One region of the Tardiphaga sp. 20_F10_N6_6 genome, then DNA from elsewhere that is predicted to be linked to it. Evidence: riboswitches for the same ligand, from Rfam matches in the RefSeq annotation. Region 1 holds a riboswitch; the other holds the start of a gene.
What was found. A riboswitch is a leader RNA that binds a small molecule or an ion and turns the genes downstream of it on or off. The one in region 1 is predicted to bind S-adenosylmethionine.
Positions count from the first base shown of each region.

Region 2: another riboswitch for S-adenosylmethionine. It lies ahead of metX (homoserine O-acetyltransferase MetX); the one in region 1 lies ahead of AB7813_RS22160 (O-succinylhomoserine sulfhydrylase).

Region 1 covers NZ_CP197239.1:4,615,728-4,625,060, forward strand. The annotation lists gene AB7813_RS22150 (SGNH/GDSL hydrolase family protein) at 1-380, shown strand, start outside; gene AB7813_RS22155 (SGNH/GDSL hydrolase family protein) at 380-1,351, shown strand; gene AB7813_RS22160 (O-succinylhomoserine sulfhydrylase) at 1,507-2,688, opposite strand; SAM riboswitch at 2,771-2,850, opposite strand; gene AB7813_RS22165 (2'-deoxycytidine 5'-triphosphate deaminase) at 2,958-4,064, shown strand; gene AB7813_RS22170 (outer membrane protein) at 4,164-4,826, opposite strand; gene AB7813_RS22175 (LysR family transcriptional regulator) at 5,056-5,949, opposite strand; gene AB7813_RS22180 (aldo/keto reductase) at 6,089-7,081, shown strand; gene AB7813_RS22185 (NAD-dependent epimerase/dehydratase family protein) at 7,100-7,942, opposite strand; gene garD (galactarate dehydratase) at 8,105-9,333, shown strand, end outside.
Region 2 covers NZ_CP197239.1:3,479,650-3,488,982, reverse strand. The annotation lists gene AB7813_RS16825 (gamma-glutamylcyclotransferase) at 1-505, opposite strand, end outside; gene AB7813_RS16820 (DUF2125 domain-containing protein) at 633-1,823, shown strand; gene AB7813_RS16815 (prephenate/arogenate dehydrogenase family protein) at 1,951-2,889, opposite strand; gene hisC (histidinol-phosphate transaminase) at 2,891-3,994, opposite strand; gene AB7813_RS16805 (chorismate mutase) at 4,021-4,872, opposite strand; SAM riboswitch at 5,076-5,155, shown strand; gene metX (homoserine O-acetyltransferase MetX) at 5,243-6,445, shown strand; gene metW (methionine biosynthesis protein MetW) at 6,448-7,134, shown strand; gene AB7813_RS16790 (TIGR02594 family protein) at 7,476-8,108, shown strand; gene AB7813_RS16785 (MOSC domain-containing protein) at 8,115-8,888, opposite strand; gene clpB (ATP-dependent chaperone ClpB) at 9,120-9,333, shown strand, end outside.

The DNA.
Region 1 (9,333 bases):
CCGGAACCGTGGATGCCATGAAGCAGGCCGACGCCGACGACTTCCGGAACGCCCTGGATGAGGGCGTTGCCGCCATGCAAAAGGCCGGAACTGACGTCATTTTAATGAATCTGCAGTACAGTCCGCGCACGGAGACGATGATTTCCGGCTCCGCCTACCTAGATAATATGCGTGTGGTGGCGCAGCAGCACGACGTCCCGCTGTTCGACCGTTTCGCCATCATGCGGCACTGGAATGAGAGCGGTGATTTTGACCTGTTCAGCGCGTCGCCCGGCATGGAGCTGGCGAAGCGGGTGCATGATTGTCTTGGCCGGGCGCTTTCGACCTTTGTCGTCGATGCGGCCAAGATCAAAGCAGCGGATTTGAGGATTCAGCGTTAATGAGTTTCGTCGGCCATTTGTCTCGCTTTGCTGTCGTCGCTGCCTTTGCTGCTTCCACGACCTTCGCGCTCCCGATCTCATCGTCCGTCGCTCACGCGGAAGCGGCGCAGGCCGCCCCGGCCGACGGCAAGGGCGCCGACCAGGGCGTTGCGGCGAATGATCCCGCGGACGCCGCGAAGAGGGGCGTCGCTGCGAAAGCCATCGACAGGGTCAAGGAAGTCGCAAAGACCGCGACCGATATCTTGAGCCGCGTCCCCTGCCGTACACCGAAAGGCGGCATGAAGGCGATGGGCGCGCTGCCGCATGTGGCCAGCAAGCTCGTGGCCGGCAAGCCCGTGGTCATCGTTGCGTTCGGCTCGTCCTCTACCGAAGGCTACGGTTCGACGGCGCCCGAATTCACCTATCCGAACCGCCTTGCAGCGCAGCTGCATCGTGCTTACCCGTCGGCCAACATCACCGTGCTCAACCGCGGCAAGGGCGGCGAAGATGCGCCGGAAATGATGGCGCGGCTGCAGAGCGAAGTGATCAATTCGAAGCCTGATCTCGTGATCTGGCAGGTCGGCACCAATGCGGTGCTGCGCAATCTCGATCCCGGCGAAACCGGCAAGATGGTGGAAGACGGCGTCGCCCGCATTCAGGCAGCCGGCGCCGATCTGGTGCTGGTCGATCCGCAATATTCGCCGCTGGTGAATACGCGGCCGGAAGGCACCAGCAAGATGGTTTCGCTGCTGCACAAGGTGGCCGAACTGCGCAAGGTCGGCATCTTCCCGCGCTTCGAAGTGATGAAGGAATGGCACGAAGGCCAGCAGATGTCGTTCGACAGCTTCGTCATTGCCGACGGCCTGCATATGAACGACTGGGGCTATGCCTGCTTCGCGCAGTTGCTTGGCGACAACATCATCAAGTCGGTCGGCCAGGTGAAGCTCGGCATCAACGAGCCGCAGATTCAGCAGGCGCAGAAGCCGCTGTAAGTTCGAAGAGGGGCGAATGCCTCTCAGCCGTCATTGCGAGCCCGCGAAATTCGCCTTCGGCGATTTTCGCGGAGCGAAGCAATCCAGTCTTGCTTGAAAGAAAGTCTGGATTGCTTCGTCGCAAGTGCTCCTCGCAATGACGATGGAGAGATTGGCTACGCCTTCGCCAGTGCCGCTTCGAGATCCTCGATCAGATCGTCACGATGCTCGAGGCCGGCCGAGAAGCGGATGAAGCCTTCCGTGATCCCGAGTTCAAGCCGTGCTTCGAGCGGCAGACGCTGATGCGTCGTCGTCGCTGGATGCGTGACGAGGCTCTTTGCATCGCCGAGATTGTTCGAGATACGAGCCACTTTCAGCTCGTTGAGGACGCGGAACGCCGCTGCCTTGCCGCCCTTCACCTCGAAGCCGATCAGCGTCGATCCCGCACGCATCTGCTTCTTCACCGTTGCCGCCTGCGGATGATCCTCGCGGCCCGGATAGATCAGCCGCGAAATCTTCGGATGCTGGGCCAGCACGTCTGCGATGGCAGCCGCGGTCTGCGTCTGCCGTTCGACACGGATCGCCAGCGTCTCCAGTCCCTTCACCAGCGTCCACGCATTGAACGGTGAGATCGAGGGGCCGGTCTGGCGCAGATAGTTGTGAATATGCTCGTCGATGAAGTCCTTCGACGACAGGATGATGCCGCCGAGGCAGCGGCCCTGTCCGTCGATATGCTTGGTCGCCGAATACACGACGACATCTGCACCGAGCGCGAGCGGGCTCTGCCAGAGCGGCGTCGCGAACACGTTATCGACAATCAGTCGCGCACCGCCGGCATGGGCGATGTCAGCGATGGCTGATACGTCGAGCACGTCGAGCGTCGGATTGGTCGGACTTTCCAGGAACAGCGACTTGGTGTTCGGGCGCATTGCCTTCTGCCACTGGTCGAGGTCGAGGCCGTCGACGAGGGTGAACTCGATGCCATAGCGCGGCAGCAGCTCTTCGATGACGTAGCGACAGGAGCCGAACAGTGCCTTGGCGGCGACGACGTGATCGCCCATGCGCAGCGGCGCGAGAATGGCGGTGGTCACGGCGGCCATGCCGGTGGCCGTCGAGCGTGCGGCCTCCGCACCTTCGAGGTCGATCATGCGGCTCTCGAACATCGACGTATTCGGATTCGAAAAGCGCGAATAGATGAAACCGGGATCTTCGCCCTTGAACCGCGCCTCGCAGGCTTCAGCGGTCTCGTAGATGAAGCCCTGCGTGAGGAAGAGGGCTTCGGACGTCTCGTTGAATTGCGAGCGCAGCGCGCCCGAATGAACGAGCCGGGTTTCGGGGCGATAGGACTTCGTAGACATGTGACCTCCAACGTACCCGCGTAATACGGGCACAAAAAACCGGCCTGGACGGACGTCCTCAGGCCGGGATCGCATGCTGGAAGGACATGTGTCCCCGGCCTGTTTAGCGACTTATTTTACGTGGCTGCAAGCCGGCCGGCTCAAATCACCACGGGATAACGATGTGCATATTCCCGCTTGCCCTTTTCGTCAAGGCGGGGCTGAGATAACCGATAAAGTCGCTATTTTTCAGTGTATTCTCGCTGAAGGACGACCGAAGGACGAGACCTGTGCCGTTTACGCTTGCCCCCGATGCCGATGGAATTCTGCCCGACCGCATGATTGCTGCGATGGCCGATGCCGGCCTGATCCTGCCGGAATATCCCTTCGTCGAGAGCCAGATTCAGCCCGCCAGCCTGGATCTGCGGCTTGGCTCCATCGCCTATCGCGTGCGCGCCAGCTTCCTGCCGGGGCCGAATTCGACGGTCGCCGAACGCATCGACGAGTTGAAGCTGCACGAGATCGACCTGTCGGACGGTGCGGTGCTCGAAACCAACTGCGTCTACATCGTGCCGTTGATCGAGAGCCTGGCGCTGCCGCCGAACATCTTCGCGGCCGCCAATCCGAAGAGCTCCACGGGGCGCCTCGACGTGTTCACGCGGGTGATCGCTGATGGCACCAGGCGGTTCGATGTGATCGGTGCGGGCTATCACGGGCCGCTTTATGCCGAGATCAGCCCGAAGACATTCCCGGTATTGCTGCGCGAAGGCTCGCGCCTGTCGCAGGTCCGTTTCCGTGTCGGCGATGCCGTGCTCGATACGGAAGCGCTGGAAGAGCTTCACGCGCAAGAGCCGCTGGTCGACAGCGACACGGCCGATCTCAACAATGGCCTCGCACTGTCGGTCGATCTGTCGGGCGAGAACGCCTCGGGCTTCGTCGGCTACCGCGCCAAGCGTCATACCGGCGTGGTCGATATCGATCGTCGCGGTGGCTACAGCGTCAATGAATTCTGGGAGCCGATCTCGGCGCGCAAGGACGGCGCGCTGATCCTCGATCCCGGCGAGTTCTACATTCTCGCCTCCAAGGAAGCCGTGCAGGTGCCGCCGGACTACGCCGCCGAAATGGTGCCGTTCGATCCGCTGGTCGGCGAATTCCGCGTCCACTATGCCGGCTTCTTCGATCCCGGTTTCGGTCATGATGGCGCCGGCGGCAAGGGCTCGCGCGCCGTGCTGGAAGTGCGCTCGCGCGAAGTTCCGTTCATTCTCGAACACGGCCAGATCGTTGGTCGTCTCGTCTATGAGCGTATGCTGGATCGTCCGGATGCCCTCTACGGCCAGCGCATCGGTTCGAATTATCAGGGCCAGAGCCTGAAGCTGTCGAAGCACTTCAAGGTCTGACACGCACCGCCGGTCATCGTGGCCGAGAAAGAAAAAAGGCCCGCATTGCTGCGGGCCTAAGTTTTTTCTGGAGACGAAGTAGACGATAGATCGTCAGGCTTACTGAACGAAGCCTGCGCCGAAGTTGCCCAGATTGAAGCGATAGTTCAGGCCGGCCTTGATCGTGTGCTCGTCGTTCTTGAAACCGCCAACGGCGAGGGTCGGCGTGATGAAGTTGACGTTGCCGAAGTCGTAATACTGGTACTCGACCTTGCCCGACCAGTTCTGGGTGAACAGGTATTCGAGACCGCCGCCAACCGTGTAGCCATCGCGGCCGCCGTCGCCGGCAAAGCCGTTGGTGAAGCGCGAGTCAGCCCATGCGTAACCGCCCTTCACGTAGAGCAGTGCTGGACCCCAAGTGTAACCAACACGACCGGTGACCGAACCGAGGCCGCGATTGTCGAAGTTGCTGCTGGTGGAGAGGAAGCTGTAATTGGCTTCGAGACCGAACACCCAGTTCGGCGCGAACTGGTAGTCGTAACCACCCTGCACACCGCCCATGAACGTGCCGTCATTGCTGCCGCCGAGCAGGTTGTTGTCGTTGCCCGGGAACGCGCCGCCGATGTGACCGCCGATGTAGAAACCGGTCCAGTTGTAGATCGGAGCAGCCGGAGCATAGGCCGGAGCCTTGGTGTAAGGGCGCGCAGCCAGGTCAGCAGCGGACGCCGGAGCGGCCAAAGCGACGAGGGCCAGAGCAGCGGTAGACAGTAGAAGCTTCTTCATCAGGTGTTCCTTCTCAATCCCGACGGGGGATGACGAAAGGCAACCTAGACTATTACGCAGTGATTGCTGTCACACGCGTGCAACAGCGCTTCAAACGAAAAAGGCAGCTTTGGCGACCGCGTCGCGCTTAAGACACAGCATTGCCCAAATTGATTCAGGAACTTTTCACGATGTGCGATTTTGCTTTAATCACGTTCGGATTGAGGCGCTGGAACACGACAACCGTTGATCAGCCACGGTAACGCAGCGCTTCAACCAGCGCCGCGAATGCAGATGTCGGCTGTCGGCGGCTCGGATAATAAAGGTGATAACCCGAGAACGGTTGGCACCAATCGTCAAGCACTTGAACAAGCCGGCCTGAGGCAATGTGATCGCGCACGCGATCCTCCGGCAAATAGGCCAGCCCCAGTCCGTTCAGCACCGCCTTGTGGCGCAGCGACATGTTGTTGAACACGATCTGGCCATCGACGCGCACTTTCAAGGCGCGCCCGCGCTTCTCGAACTCCCACGCATAGAGGCCGCCCATGGTCGGCAGACGGATATTGATGCAGTCATGCGCGGTGAGGTCCTGCGGGCGTTTCGGCAGCGGTCGTTTGGCGAAATAGGACGGTGCGCCGACCACGACCATGCGAAAGTCCGGCCCGATACGGACGGCGATCATGTCTTTTGCGACCTGTTCGCCCAGGCGAACGCCCGCGTCGTAGCGTTCCGCAACGATATCGATGAGGCCGTAATCGACGACGAGTTCGGCCTTGATGTCGGGATAGCGCGGCAGCAGCTTGGCAAGCGCAGGCCAGATGATCGTTTCGGCGGAATGCTCACCGGTGGTGATGCGGATGGTGCCGGCCGGCTTCTCGCGCAGCTCCGTGACCGCCGCGAGTTCGGCGTCGATCTCTTCCAGCTTCGGACCGATGGTCCGGATCAGGCGTTCGCCAGCCTCGGTTGGTGCCACGCTGCGGGTCGTTCGGGTGAGGAGCCGCAGTCCAAGCCGCTCCTCAAGACCGCGAATGGTGTGGCTGAGCGCGGATTGCGAGACGCCGAGTTTGGCGGCTGCACGCGTGAAGCTCGCCTCCTTCGCGACGGCGAAGAAAGCGAGGAGGTCGTCGATTGTCTGGCGGGCCATTCATGAATCCGGCTGATAAGTGCGTGCAGATTATATCATCTAGTCTCATGGGCGCTCGATCTCCAGATGTCGCAGGTCGGCGGCAACATCCCACCAGTACGGGAGCCGCTCATTGGCCGGATGGCACAGGAGATTTGACATGAAGACACGCATACTCGGACGCAATGGACTGGACGTCTCGGCCATCGGGCTCGGCTGTATGGGGATGAGTTTCGGCTATGGGCCTCCGGCCGACACAACGGAAATGACCGCACTGATCCGCGCGGCGGTCGAACGCGGGGTCACGTTCTTCGACACCGCCGAAGTTTATGGTCCGTTCACCAATGAAGAACTCGTCGGCGCGGCGCTCGCGCCGGTTCGCGATCAGGTCGTCATCGCCACCAAATTTGGCTTCAGGCTCGATCCCGTGACCGGTCAGCAGATTGGTCTCGACAGCCGACCCGCGCATATTCGCGAGGTCGCCGAAGCATCGCTCACGCGGTTGAAGATCGATGCCATTGATCTGTTCTACCAGCACCGCGTCGATCCCGACGTGCCGATCGAGGATGTTGCCGGCGCGGTGAAGGACCTGATCACTGAGGGCAAGGTCAAGCATTTCGGCCTGTCCGAGCCGGGCGTGACGACAATTCGCCGCGCCCATGCCGTGCAGCCGATTACTGCGATCCAGAGCGAGTATTCGTTATGGACGCGCAGTCCCGAAAAGGAAGTGCTGCCGACGCTCGAAGAACTCGGGATTGGCTTCGTGCCCTACAGCCCGCTCGGCAAGGGCTTTCTCACGGGCGCCATGAACGAGAGCACGACGCTCGACAGCGGAGACTTCCGCAATATCCTCCCGCGCTTCACGCCCGAAGCGCGCAAGGCCAATCAGTCGCTGGTCGATCTGCTCGGCGAAATCGCCGGACGGAAGCAGGCGACGCCGGCCCAGATCGCGCTGGCGTGGCTGCTGGCCCAGAAGCCGTGGATCGTGCCGATCCCGGGCACCACGAAACTGCATCGGCTTGAGGAAAATCTCGGTGCAGCAGACGTTGAGCTGACAGCCGACGATCTGCGGGATATCGAGAGCGCTGCTGCGAAGATCACCGTTCAGGGCAACCGATATCCGGACAGGTTGGAAGCGATGACGGGGCGATAGCCCGAAAGTCACGGCTGCTTAGATCTCGCGCCGCTGCCACAGTGCCGTGAGGCCTTCGCGATAGGTCGGAAATGCGAGCTTCACGCCGAGCTCGCGTTTCAGCCGCGCATTCGAGATGCGGTTGTTGCTGGCATAGAAGCTGCGCGCCATCAGGCTCATCTCGGCGGTTGCGAAGTCCTGCTCGGGCGGCGGCGCGATTCCCATCAGCGCTGCGGCGAATGTCACGACGTCCTGCGGCGGCGCCGGCTCGTCGTCGCACAGATTCCAGATGCCGATCTGCGGATATTCGAATGCAGCCGCGATGGCAGCCGCGATGTCATCCACATGAATGCGATTGAACACCTGGCCCGGTTTGACGATGCGATGGGCCTTGCCGGCTTTGAGATTTTCCAGCGCATTGCGGCCAGGGCCGTAGATGCCAGCGATGCGCAGAATTGTCGTGCGATCGCCGGCCAGAGCGCGCCAGCGCTCTTCGGCATCGATGCGTGCCCTGCGCCGACCCTCGCCGGAGACCGGGGCGGTTTCGTCGATCCAGGCGCCCTGATGATCGCCGTAAACCCCGACGCTGGAGAGATAGACAATGCGCTGGATGCCGCTGGCCGCGATCACAGAGCCGAAGGTCAGCAGCACGGGATCGCCATCTGCGCCGGGCGGGACCGAGACGAGCAGCGTATCGGCGCTCGCTAGGCGATCACCGATGCCGGGATCGGTGACATCCGGGTTGAAGACCAGCGTCTCGATATCCCGAGCAGCCGACTTGCCGGCCGTGCGGATGGTGCCGGCAATCCCGGTGAATTGACCGCCATGCTGGGCGATGAACCGGTTTGCGCTGTAGCCGAGCCCGAAGACGAAAAGACGCACGTTCATTCCATTTCTGCATGAATTCGGGCGCGCCGGCCCATTTCAAGGTCATCATTCGGGCTGCAGAGCGCGTCGGTCAAGTGCGCGACACCGTCATCTTTTGTGCTACTGCTCTGCTACGAGACCGGCGCGAATGCCGGCAGATTTGGGAAGGACAAGGCGATGGCCACCACGCTGGCAGCAGACGCATATGCGCCGCGCTACATCAAACTGAATGCGCGCGACAACGTCGCCATCATCGTCAATGATTTCGGCCTGCCCGCGGGCACCATGATGACCGGCGGCCTGGAGCTGCGTAACTTCGTGCCGCAGGGGCACAAGGTGGCGCTGGAAGATATCGCAAAGGATGCGCCGATCATCCGCTACGGCGAGATCATCGGCTATGCACTGGATATGATTTCGGCCGGCGAATGGGTCGAGGAGGCGCGCATCCACATGCCCGATGCGCCGGATCTCGATAGCCTTGAGATTGCCAATGCCGTTCCGCAACCCCAGCCGCCGCTGAAGGACTACACATTCGAAGGTTTTCGCAATCGCGACGGCTCCGTCGGCGTGAAGAATATTCTCGCCATCAGCACCTCGGTGCAATGCGTCGCCGGCACGCTCGAATTCGCGCTGAAGCGGATCAAGGCGGAATTGCTGCCGCGCTATCCGAATGTCGATGACGTCGTCGCTGTCACCCACGGCTATGGCTGTGGTGTCGCGATCAATGCGCCGGATGCCTATATCCCGATCCGCACACTGCAGAACATCGCGCGCAATCCGAATTTCGGCGGCGAGGTGATGGTGGTCGGCCTTGGCTGCGAGAAGCTCGCACCGGAGCGTTTGCTGCCGAAGGACGATCCCGGCAGCATGATGCGCCTTCAGGATGAGAGCAATCAGAGCTTTGGCGACATGGTGGATACGATCATCACCATGGCCGAGGCGCGGCTGAAAATCCTGAACCAGCGCAAGCGTGAGACCTGCCCGGCCTCCGATCTCGTAATCGGCCTGCAATGCGGCGGCAGCGACGCGTTTTCCGGCGTGACCGCCAATCCGGCGCTCGGCTTCGCCAGTGATCTGCTGGTGCGCGCCGGCGCAACGGTGATGTTCTCCGAAGTCACCGAAGTCCGTGACGCCATCGAATTGTTGACACGCCGTGCCGTCAACGAGGATGTCGGCCGCGCCCTGATACGTGAGATGGACTGGTACGACTCCTATCTGGCACGCGGCGGCGCCGATCGCAGCGCCAATACGACGCCCGGCAACAAGAAGGGCGGCCTCGCCAATATCGTCGAAAAGTCATTGGGCTCGATCGTCAAGTCCGGTTCGAGCGCGATCAGCGGCGTCATTGGTCCGGGCGAACGCGCGACGACGAAGGGACTGCTGTTTGCAGCAACGCCGGCGAGCGA
Region 2 (9,333 bases), 1.1 Mb from region 1:
CGGCCTCGATGGCCTTCACGGTCGACAGCACGTAATCGCGGTTCAGCCCGGAACGACCGTGGCCCTGCCGCACGAAGTGCAATTGCTCGCTGAGGCTCAGGCGCCCTGCATATTGCACATGGCCGCGGTCGACCACATAGGCCAGCGCGCTGACGCGGGTACGCTCCACGTCATCGAGCCAGACGGAGCGCATGACCTCGCGATAGACATGGGTGGTCTGCTCGCGCTCCCTGAGATAGGCGATGGTGTCATGGCGCAGCTTGGCCGCCACGCGAAAGGCAATGCCGCGGCAGGCGCCGCCGCGGTCCAGGCCGAGCACGAGGCCGGGCTTTTCCGGCGTGCCGCGGTGGTCGAAGGAATAGACGCAGAGCGCCCGATGTTCGCCGATCAGCCGGGCCGGCACCTGTTCGATGAACTCGAAGCCCGGCCGCCACATCAGCGAGCCATAGCCGAACACCCAGAGATCGCTGTCGGAATCGGGCTGGGCGGTGATTTTCGCGGTCATGATGCCGACCTAGCAGAAACCTTGGGCCCGGGCGATCTTGATTTCCTGCAATGTGGCCCTGCGACCGCAGGATAACCCCATGAAAGGGATCGCCGATTTGACAAAATCATGCGATCTACGTCCCGCCATGTCCGAATATGCACAGCCCACCCAGCGCCGCCTCTGGCCGATTTTCATCCTGCCCGTCATCATCGTCGTCCTTGCGGCGGCGTGGAGCGGCTTCTGGTTCTATGCCGCGTCCAAGGTCGACGAAAACGTCGATATCTGGCGCTCCCGAGAGGCCGCGGCTGGCCGCGTCTATGATTGCGCCAACCGTTCGGTCTCCGGCTTCCCGTTCCGGCTCGAAGTCCGCTGTAGCGGTGTCAGCGTTTCGCTGACCTCGCAAACGGCCGCCCAGAATGCGAAGCAGGTGCCGATCACCGCGAAGCTCGGTGAGATCGTTGTGGTTGCGCAGATTTACACGCCGCGGCTCCTGGTCGCCGAATTCACCGCGCCGGCAGTTCTGTCCGAGCGCGGTCAGCCGGCGATGGTAATGAATTGGGGCTCGGCGCGCAGCAGCATCACCGGTCTGCCCGGTACGCCTGACAGCGCCGACATCGTGTTCGACGACGTGTCGCTCGACCGTTTCGCCGGCTCGGTGCAGGCGCCGACCGCACGTGCCAAACAGGTCGAATTGCATGGCCGCACGGCAGCGAATTCGACGCCGGACAAGCCGGTGATCGAGACGGCCCTGCAGATCAGGAGCGGCAGCATTGCCGATGTTCATCCGATCCTCGCCGCGCCATTCGACGCCGATATCCGCGCATTGCTCAGCGGACTCAAGGATGTCTCGCCCAAGCCCTGGCCGCAGCGTTTCCGCGAGCTTCAGGCTGCAGGTGGACGCGTCGAGATCGTGCAGTCGCGCGTCCAGCAGGGCGAGATCATCTCGCTGGCGACGGGCTCGCTCGGTCTGACCGCCGCGGGCAATCTCGACGGCGAATTGCAGATGACCGTGGCGGGACTGGACAAGGCTATCGCCGCCCTCGGGATCGACAAGTTGCTCGAGATGGGCGTGCCTCAGGAGGCGCTGGATCGCATTGCGCCCGGCGTGAAGTCGCAAGACGTCAACAACATCCTCGGTGCGCTTGATCGCGCGATCCCCGGTCTCGGCAATGTCGTGCGCAAGAATGCCGGCAGCGGCCTTGCCGCTGGCGTCAATTCGATCGGGACTGCGGCTGTCTTGGAAGGCAAAGCGGCGCGGTCGTTCCCGCTGAAATTTGTCGATGGCGCGGTGTTCCTCGGGCCGCTGCGCGTGGCGCAGATCCCGCCGTTGTTTTAAGGCGTGAGGTTCGCCGGCCTCTCCACGTCATTGCGAGGAGCGAAGCGACGCGGCAATCCAGAAGCTGCAAAGCAAGTAAGGCTGGATTGCTTCGCTTCGCTCGCAATGACGGCTGTTGGTCCTGCGATCAATCCTTCTTCGTCAGCGCCTGATGCTTGCGCCCGAAGTCCGGCGCCGCTTCATCCTGACCGATACTCACGATGCCGCGGCGGATCGCGCGGGTGCGGGTGAAGTGCTCGAACAGCGCATCGCCATCGTCGCGGCGGATGGCACGGGTCAGCTTCGACAGGTCTTCCTGGAAGGTACCGAGCATTTCCAGCACCGCGTCCTTGTTGGCGAGGAACACGTCGCGCCACATGGTCGGGTCTGATGCAGCGATACGGGTGAAATCGCGGAAACCGCCCGCGGAGAACTTCAGCACTTCCGACCTCGTGACGTCTTCGAGCTCGTCGGCCGTGCCTACGATTGTATAAGCGATCAGATGCGGCAGATGGCTGGTGACCGCGAGCACCAGATCGTGATGCGCGGCCTGCATGATCTCGACATTGGCGCCCAATGCAGCCCAGAAACCGGTGAGCTTCTCGACGGCCGCGGGATCCGCGCCCTCAGGCGGCGTCAGAATGCACCAGCGATTGCTGAACAGTTCGGCGAAGCCGGAATCCGGACCGGAGTTCTCCGTGCCAGCGACCGGATGCGCGGGAATGAAGTGGACGTTGTCCGGCAGATATTCGGACATCGCGTGCAGCACGGAGGCCTTCACCGAACCGACGTCGGAGACGATCGCACCGGGCGCGAGATGTGCCGCGATGCTTTTCGCCACGTCGCCTGCCACACCGACGGGTACGCAGGCGATGACCAGATCGGCATCCTTGACCGCGCTGGCATTATCGTCGGCGATGCGGTCGGCGAGCTTGATTTCCACGGCGCGTGCACGCACGGCCGCCGAATTGTCGGTGGCAACGAGTTCACCGGCAAGACCAAGCTGCTGGATGCCGCGCGCCAGCGACGAGCCGATCAGGCCGAGGCCGATCAGCGCGATACGTTTGAAGGGCGGCGTGGCGCTCACGTCATTGCCCCGAATTCGATGCCATGAATTCACGCAGCGTCTCGATCACCAGCCTGTTGGCTTCCTCGGTGCCGATGGTCATACGCAGCGAGTTCGGCAGGCCGTAATTGGTCACGGCGCGCAGCACCAGCCCGCGCCTGGTCAGGAACGCATCGGCATCTGCTGCGGTCTTGCCGGTCGCCGGAAAATGCATCAGCAGGAAATTGGCCACGCTTGGCGTCACCTCGATGCCGAGCTTGGTGATTTCCTCGGTCAGGATGCCGATCCACTTGGCGGTGTATGTGCGCGACATCTCGACATGGCCGGTGTCCTCGATCGCCCCCACCGCGGCCATCATCGCCGGCGCCGAGACGTTGAACGGCCCACGAATCCGGTTCATCGCATCGACGATGTGCGCAGGGCCGAACATCCAGCCGATCCGCAAGGCGGCCAGGCCGTGCACCTTCGAGAAGGTGTAGGTGGCGACGGTATTCTCGGTGGTCTTCGCCAGCTCCAGGCCGTTGTCGTAGTCGCCCTTGGTCACGTAATCCCAGTATGCGGCGTCGAGCACCAGCAGCACGTGCTCCGGCAGGCCGGCGCGCAGGCGCTTGATCTCGGAGGACGGCAGATAGGTGCCGGTCGGATTGTTCGGATTGGCCAGCCACACCAGCTTGGTGCGCGGCGTGACGCAGTTCAGGATCGCGTCGACGTTGCAGGTGAAGTTGGTTTCCGGAGCGACCACATTGGTGGCGCCGTTCGCCTGCGTGGCGATCGGGTAGACCAGGAAGCCGTGCGCGGTCGAAATCGCCTCGTCGCCGGGGCCGAGATAGACATGCGCAATCAGGTTGAGAATTTCGTCGGAGCCGGCGCCGCAGATGATCTGCGCGGGATCGAGGCCGAAGCGGTGGCCGAGCGCCTCGCGCAGCACCTTCGACGTGCCTTCCGGATAATCCTCGAGATGCGCGACAGCGGTGGCGAAGGCGTCCTTGGCGCGCGCCGACGGACCGAACGGGGTCTCGTTGGCCGACAGCTTGTAGGTCTTGCGGCCGGGCTCCACCACCGGGCTCTTGCCAGGGGTGTAGGGCGCGATATCGAGAATGCCGGGCTTCGGCACAGGACGGGACATCTTCAACTCCAGAACGTCAGATTGGCTTACGAACGCGGTGCGTCGCTGGCGGCCACGGTATAGCGGGTTGCGTGGCTGCCGACGAGGGCCGTGGAGCGCACCGAGGCGCCGGCTTCGATCAGCGCCGACTTGATCGTGTCGAGGTTTGAGGCCGATGTGATCGAGATCAGCAGCGCGGCGCCGTCAAAGGCGGTATCCGGCACGGCGACGATTTCGGCCAGCGGCGACAGCGCGCGCGCGGTCTCGGCATTCCAGCCTGACACCCGCACGCTCCACATCTCGACTTCGGTCACCATGGCGCTGTCGGCGACGCGTGACACCACGAACACCGGCAATGCGGCCGGATGGTCGGCGCGTTCAATGAACGGCAGGCGTGCGATGATCTTCGGCGCGCCCAGGGCTTCCAGCGGGATCCACCACGGCGTGCGGCTGGACGTCGCCGAGACCAGCGCGAGATCGCCCTTGGACTTGGCCACGGCCTCGACCGCTGCGGCGGCGCTGAAATGCGCGACGTAAGGCACCGTGAAGCCGAAATGAAAGCGCGCGGAATCCCGCATCGCGCTCTCGCCGAGCGACAGATCCGCATGCACCGAGAACGGCGCCTGAACGTAAGTGAAAGTCGAGATGATCACCCGCCAGATGCTCTCGACGGTGTCGATCGGCAGGATGCCGCGATGGCGCTGCACCAGACGGCGCATCATGTCGGCCTCGCGCGCCGGCCGGAAGGCCGAGCCGACCTCCTGGGTCTGCTTCACCGAAATCAGCCGGTCGATGATGTCGCCGCGCTGCATCAACAGGGCGTGAACCTGCGCGTCGATGCTGTCGATCTCTTTGCGCAGTTCATCCAGCGAGGGCGGGGCGGGTGGTAATTTCGACATGTTCAAAACCTTCGGGACGGGAGGCGTGATAGGTCCCGTCGAGCTTGCCGGGCCGGCTCCGGGGAGCCGGCGGGCACGGCCATTGATTAGGTAAGACGGTGCCGGAAAGCAAAGAAAACATGGAAGATTTGGCCGCAGGGCAGTTGGGCAATTTGACCGGGGTATGCCCATATTGACGGCAGGCGGGTGTGGGACTAGTTTCTGGTCTCTTCCGTGGTCATTTGAGCCGGCCGGCTTGCAGCCACGTTAAACAACTCGCTAAACAGGCCGGGGACAGTTTGATCCCGGCCGAGCTATTTGTTCAGGCCGGGTTTTTTATGGCCTGATTCCGGTTTTGGTTTGAGAACCTCCTGAGGAGGCCGGTATCAAGATGGTAAATGTCGAACTGGTGAAGAGTCCGGTTGTCCGCCCCGATGAGCGTGGACACGAAGCCGATCATCCGACCTCGCTGGTCGCGGGTTTTGGCATGGATCAGCCGCTGCGGCTCGATTGCGGCGTCGACCTCGCCCCGTTCCAGATCGCCTATCAGACCTACGGAACGCTCAACGCCGACAAATCCAATGCCATCCTGGTCTGCCACGCTTTGACCGGCGACCAGCACGTCGCCAATATCAATCCGATCACCGGCAAGCCCGGCTGGTGGCAGACGCTGGTCGGCCCCGGCAAGGCACTCGATACCGACCGCTACTTCATCATCTGTTCGAATGTGCTCGGCGGCTGCATGGGCTCGACCGGTCCGGCCTCGACCAATGCTGCCACCGGCAAGATCTGGGGACTGGATTTTCCGGTCATCACCATTCCCGACATGGTGCGTGCGCAGGCGATGCTGATCGACAGTCTCGGTATCGGTCAGTTGTTTTGCGTCGTCGGCGGCTCCATGGGCGGTATGCAGACGCTACAATGGACCGCGGCCTATCCGGAGCGCGTGTTCTCCGCGCTGGCGGTTGCCTGCAGCACGCGGCACTCGGCGCAGAACATCGCGTTCCACGAATTGGGTCGTCAGGCCGTGATGGCCGATCCCGATTGGCGCGGCGGGCGTTATTTCGAGGAAGGCACACATCCGCATCGCGGCCTCGGCGTCGCGCGGATGGCCGCGCATATCACCTATCTGTCGGATGCCGCCTTGCACCGCAAGTTCGGCCGCCGCATGCAGGACAGGGAGTTGCCGACATTCTCCTTCGATGCGGATTTTCAGGTCGAGAGCTATCTGCGCTATCAGGGCTCGTCCTTCGTCGAGCGCTTCGATGCCAACTCCTATCTCTATCTGACGCGTGCGATGGACTATTTCGATATCGCAGCCGACCACAACGGCAAGCTTGCGGAAGCGTTTCGCGATACGCAGACGCGTTTCTGTCTGATGTCGTTCACATCCGACTGGCTGTTCCCGACGGCAGAATCGCGCGATGTCGTGCACGCGCTGAATGCCGGCGGCGTCCGCGTGTCCTTTGCGGAGATCGAAACCGACAAGGGTCATGATGCCTTCCTGCTCGACGTGCCCGAGTTCCTCGATATCGCCGGTGCATTTCTGAACTCCGCAGCCTCCGTGCGCGGCCTGCCGGTTACGGGGACATAGAGATGGCGTTTCCACAACAGACCTTGCCGCTGAACTCTGCGGTGGCGACGCCGGCGCCGCGCGGCACGCAGGACTATCGCGGCGATCACCTCCTGGTTGCGGAGATGATCAAGCCGGGCTCGAAGGTGCTCGACGTGGGCTGCGGCGATGGCGATCTGCTGCAGCTGCTGGAAAGCCGCGGCATTGACGGCCGCGGCATCGAATTGTCGCGCGAAGGCGTCAACCGCTGCGTCGGCAAGGGTCTTGCCGTGGTGCAGGGCGACGCCGATACGGACTTGATCAACTATCCCGACGATGCGTTCGACTACGTGATCCTGTCGCAGACGCTGCAGGCGACGCGGCAGCCGCGCGTCGTGCTGGAAAATCTGCTGCGCATCGGCCGCAGCGCGATCGTGTCGTTTCCGAATTTCGGCTTCTGGAAAATGCGCGTGCAGTTGCTTGTCGGCGGCCGCATGCCACGTACGGAGAATCTGCCGGCGACGTGGTACGACACGCCGAACATTCACTTCTGCACCATCAAGGACTTCGTGCAGCTGTGCGACGAGATCAACGTGAAGATGGAGCGCGCCGTTGCGCTCGATCTCTATGGCCGTCCGCTGCGCCTCAATGCGCCGTGGTGGTTCTGGAACATGTTCGGGGAGCAGGGCGTTTTCCTGCTGAGCCGCGCGAGTAAATCGGCGCAACCCTGATCGCGTGTAGATTTCTGCCTGATGGAAACAGAAATACCGCATTTGATGCGGTTTTTCACGCCGTGTGTCGGCCTGCGATACACGCCAAAGATGTGCGTAAAAGCTAATTCGAATAGGTAATATAAGCGCCCATTCTGTCGAATGGGTGGCTGCTATGTCTATACGTATGGCGTCCGTTGAAGTTGAAGCGATTCACTCCGATGTCGCCGTTAAAAAATCGTCACTTGAACCGTTCTAGGTCTTGTTATCGCCATACCAACTTCGTTACCACGCCCGTCCCGATTGTTGGCCCGCGTATTTGGGCCGATGGGGTTCGGGGGTGTTAAGAGGAAAAATTCGGTATGGTTCAGTTCTTTGCGTATCGCCGTGCACTTCGCATCTCGGCTCTTGCGGTGTGTTCGGCGGCAGTTCTCGCGTCAGTCTCTCCCGCGTCGGCACGTCCTCATCACGGCGCTTCGCGTCATTCGCACCACGTCGGCAAGTACACACACAGCACGCGGCATCGCGCGCGGTATGCACGGCGCAGTGCCCGAGTCGAACAGCAGGCGCCTTCGTTCGGCGACTCCACAAATTTCAATAACGCCAATGCAAGCATGAACCAGCCTTCCGGCGGCTTCGGCGGTTCGGGCATCGTCGATGCAGCGCGCAGCTTCATCGGCCGCGGCAATCCGACGGCGCGCGGTCGCTTGTGGTGCGCAGCGTTCATGAACCTCGTATTGAAGCGCACCGGCCATCAAGGCACCGGGTCTGATATGGCGCGCTCGTTCTCGAGCTATGGCCAGCGCATCTCCGGTCCGCAGGTCGGCGCCATCGCCGTGATGTCGCGCGGTCGTCGCGGCGGTCATGTCGGTGTCGTCTCCGGCGTCGATGCCAAGGGCAATCCGATCATCGTCTCCGGCAATCACGGCAACCGCGTCGCCGAGTCGGTGTATTCGCGTGGTCGCGTTTACGCCTACGTGATGCCGACGAGCTGAGTTCGTCTATTCTGCGACGACGATCTTATCGCCGGCGGTGATCGTGCCGCCGGTGATGACCTCAGCGTAAATTCCGCAATCGGCATGACCATAGGTCTGCAGCAGCGTTTTCGGAATCGTCAGATCTCGTGCGGCCGTATCCGGATCGACATTGGTCGCTGCACAGCGGACGATGCGCTTCACCACTTTGAACCGGGTGCTGCCGATAGCGAGCGTCCGATCGATCAGGTCGAATTCATGCCAGGCCGGCCAGCCCGCTACATGCACGTTGCCGCGAAAGCGTAGCGGATGCACCGGCTGTCCGACGGCCTTTTCGAGATCTTTGACGCTGGCGAGGTTGATGATCGACACCACCTTGCGCGGCACATCCGAAAAGCTATGGCCGTCCGCGAACAACACCCTGGGTGGTCCGCGCAATTCATCGGCAAAATTCTTCGCGAAGAACGCTTCGATCTCTGCACGTCCTTCGGTCGTCTGCAGGTCGGCTCGCGCCACCGCTAGATTGTCCTGCCGGATTGTCAGCGTATGGCTGGCGTCGTCGTAGTGGCTGCGGAGCGCCGCCAGGCGCTCGTTGCGCATCAGCATCAGAAACTGGGTCTTGGGAAAATATTGCGGTGCTGCCGGGTCGAACCCGATCGGGCCGTTCTCGATGGCATAGCGCCGGTCGGCCGGCAGGGTCTGACCGGGCTTCAGCGTGACTTGTTCCAGAGGCTCGGGCGTCAGGCCCTTCACCGGATAGCGGTAGATGCTGGCAACGCTGGCGTAAGACTGTTCTGGCATGGTTCCGGTCTTAAGAGATTTGGGCCCGCGGCGCCATCGCCTGGCCGATTGGAATTTTATGCGGACCCCTTCCGTTTCGGGAACTGGCTGCCCACATTTGCATCAAGCTGGTTTTGACGCCAGCGACGACCGCAGCCGGTTGACCACCATCAATGCGGCCTGCGGATACCCAATGAAGATGCCCCATCCGTGCTTTCGAGGCGGACAGGGCAGGCCGAGGGACAACACACAATGAATATTGAGAAATACACCGAACGGGTGCGCGGCTTCATCCAGTCGGCGCAGTCACTGGCCGTGCGCGAGGGACATCAGCAATTCTCGCCGCTGCACATTCTGAAAGTCCTGCTGGACGACAGCGAAGGTCTGGCCGGTGGCCTGATCGACCGCGCCGGCGGCAACTCCCGCGCCATCCTGAAGGCGACGGAAACCGAGCTGGGCAAGATGC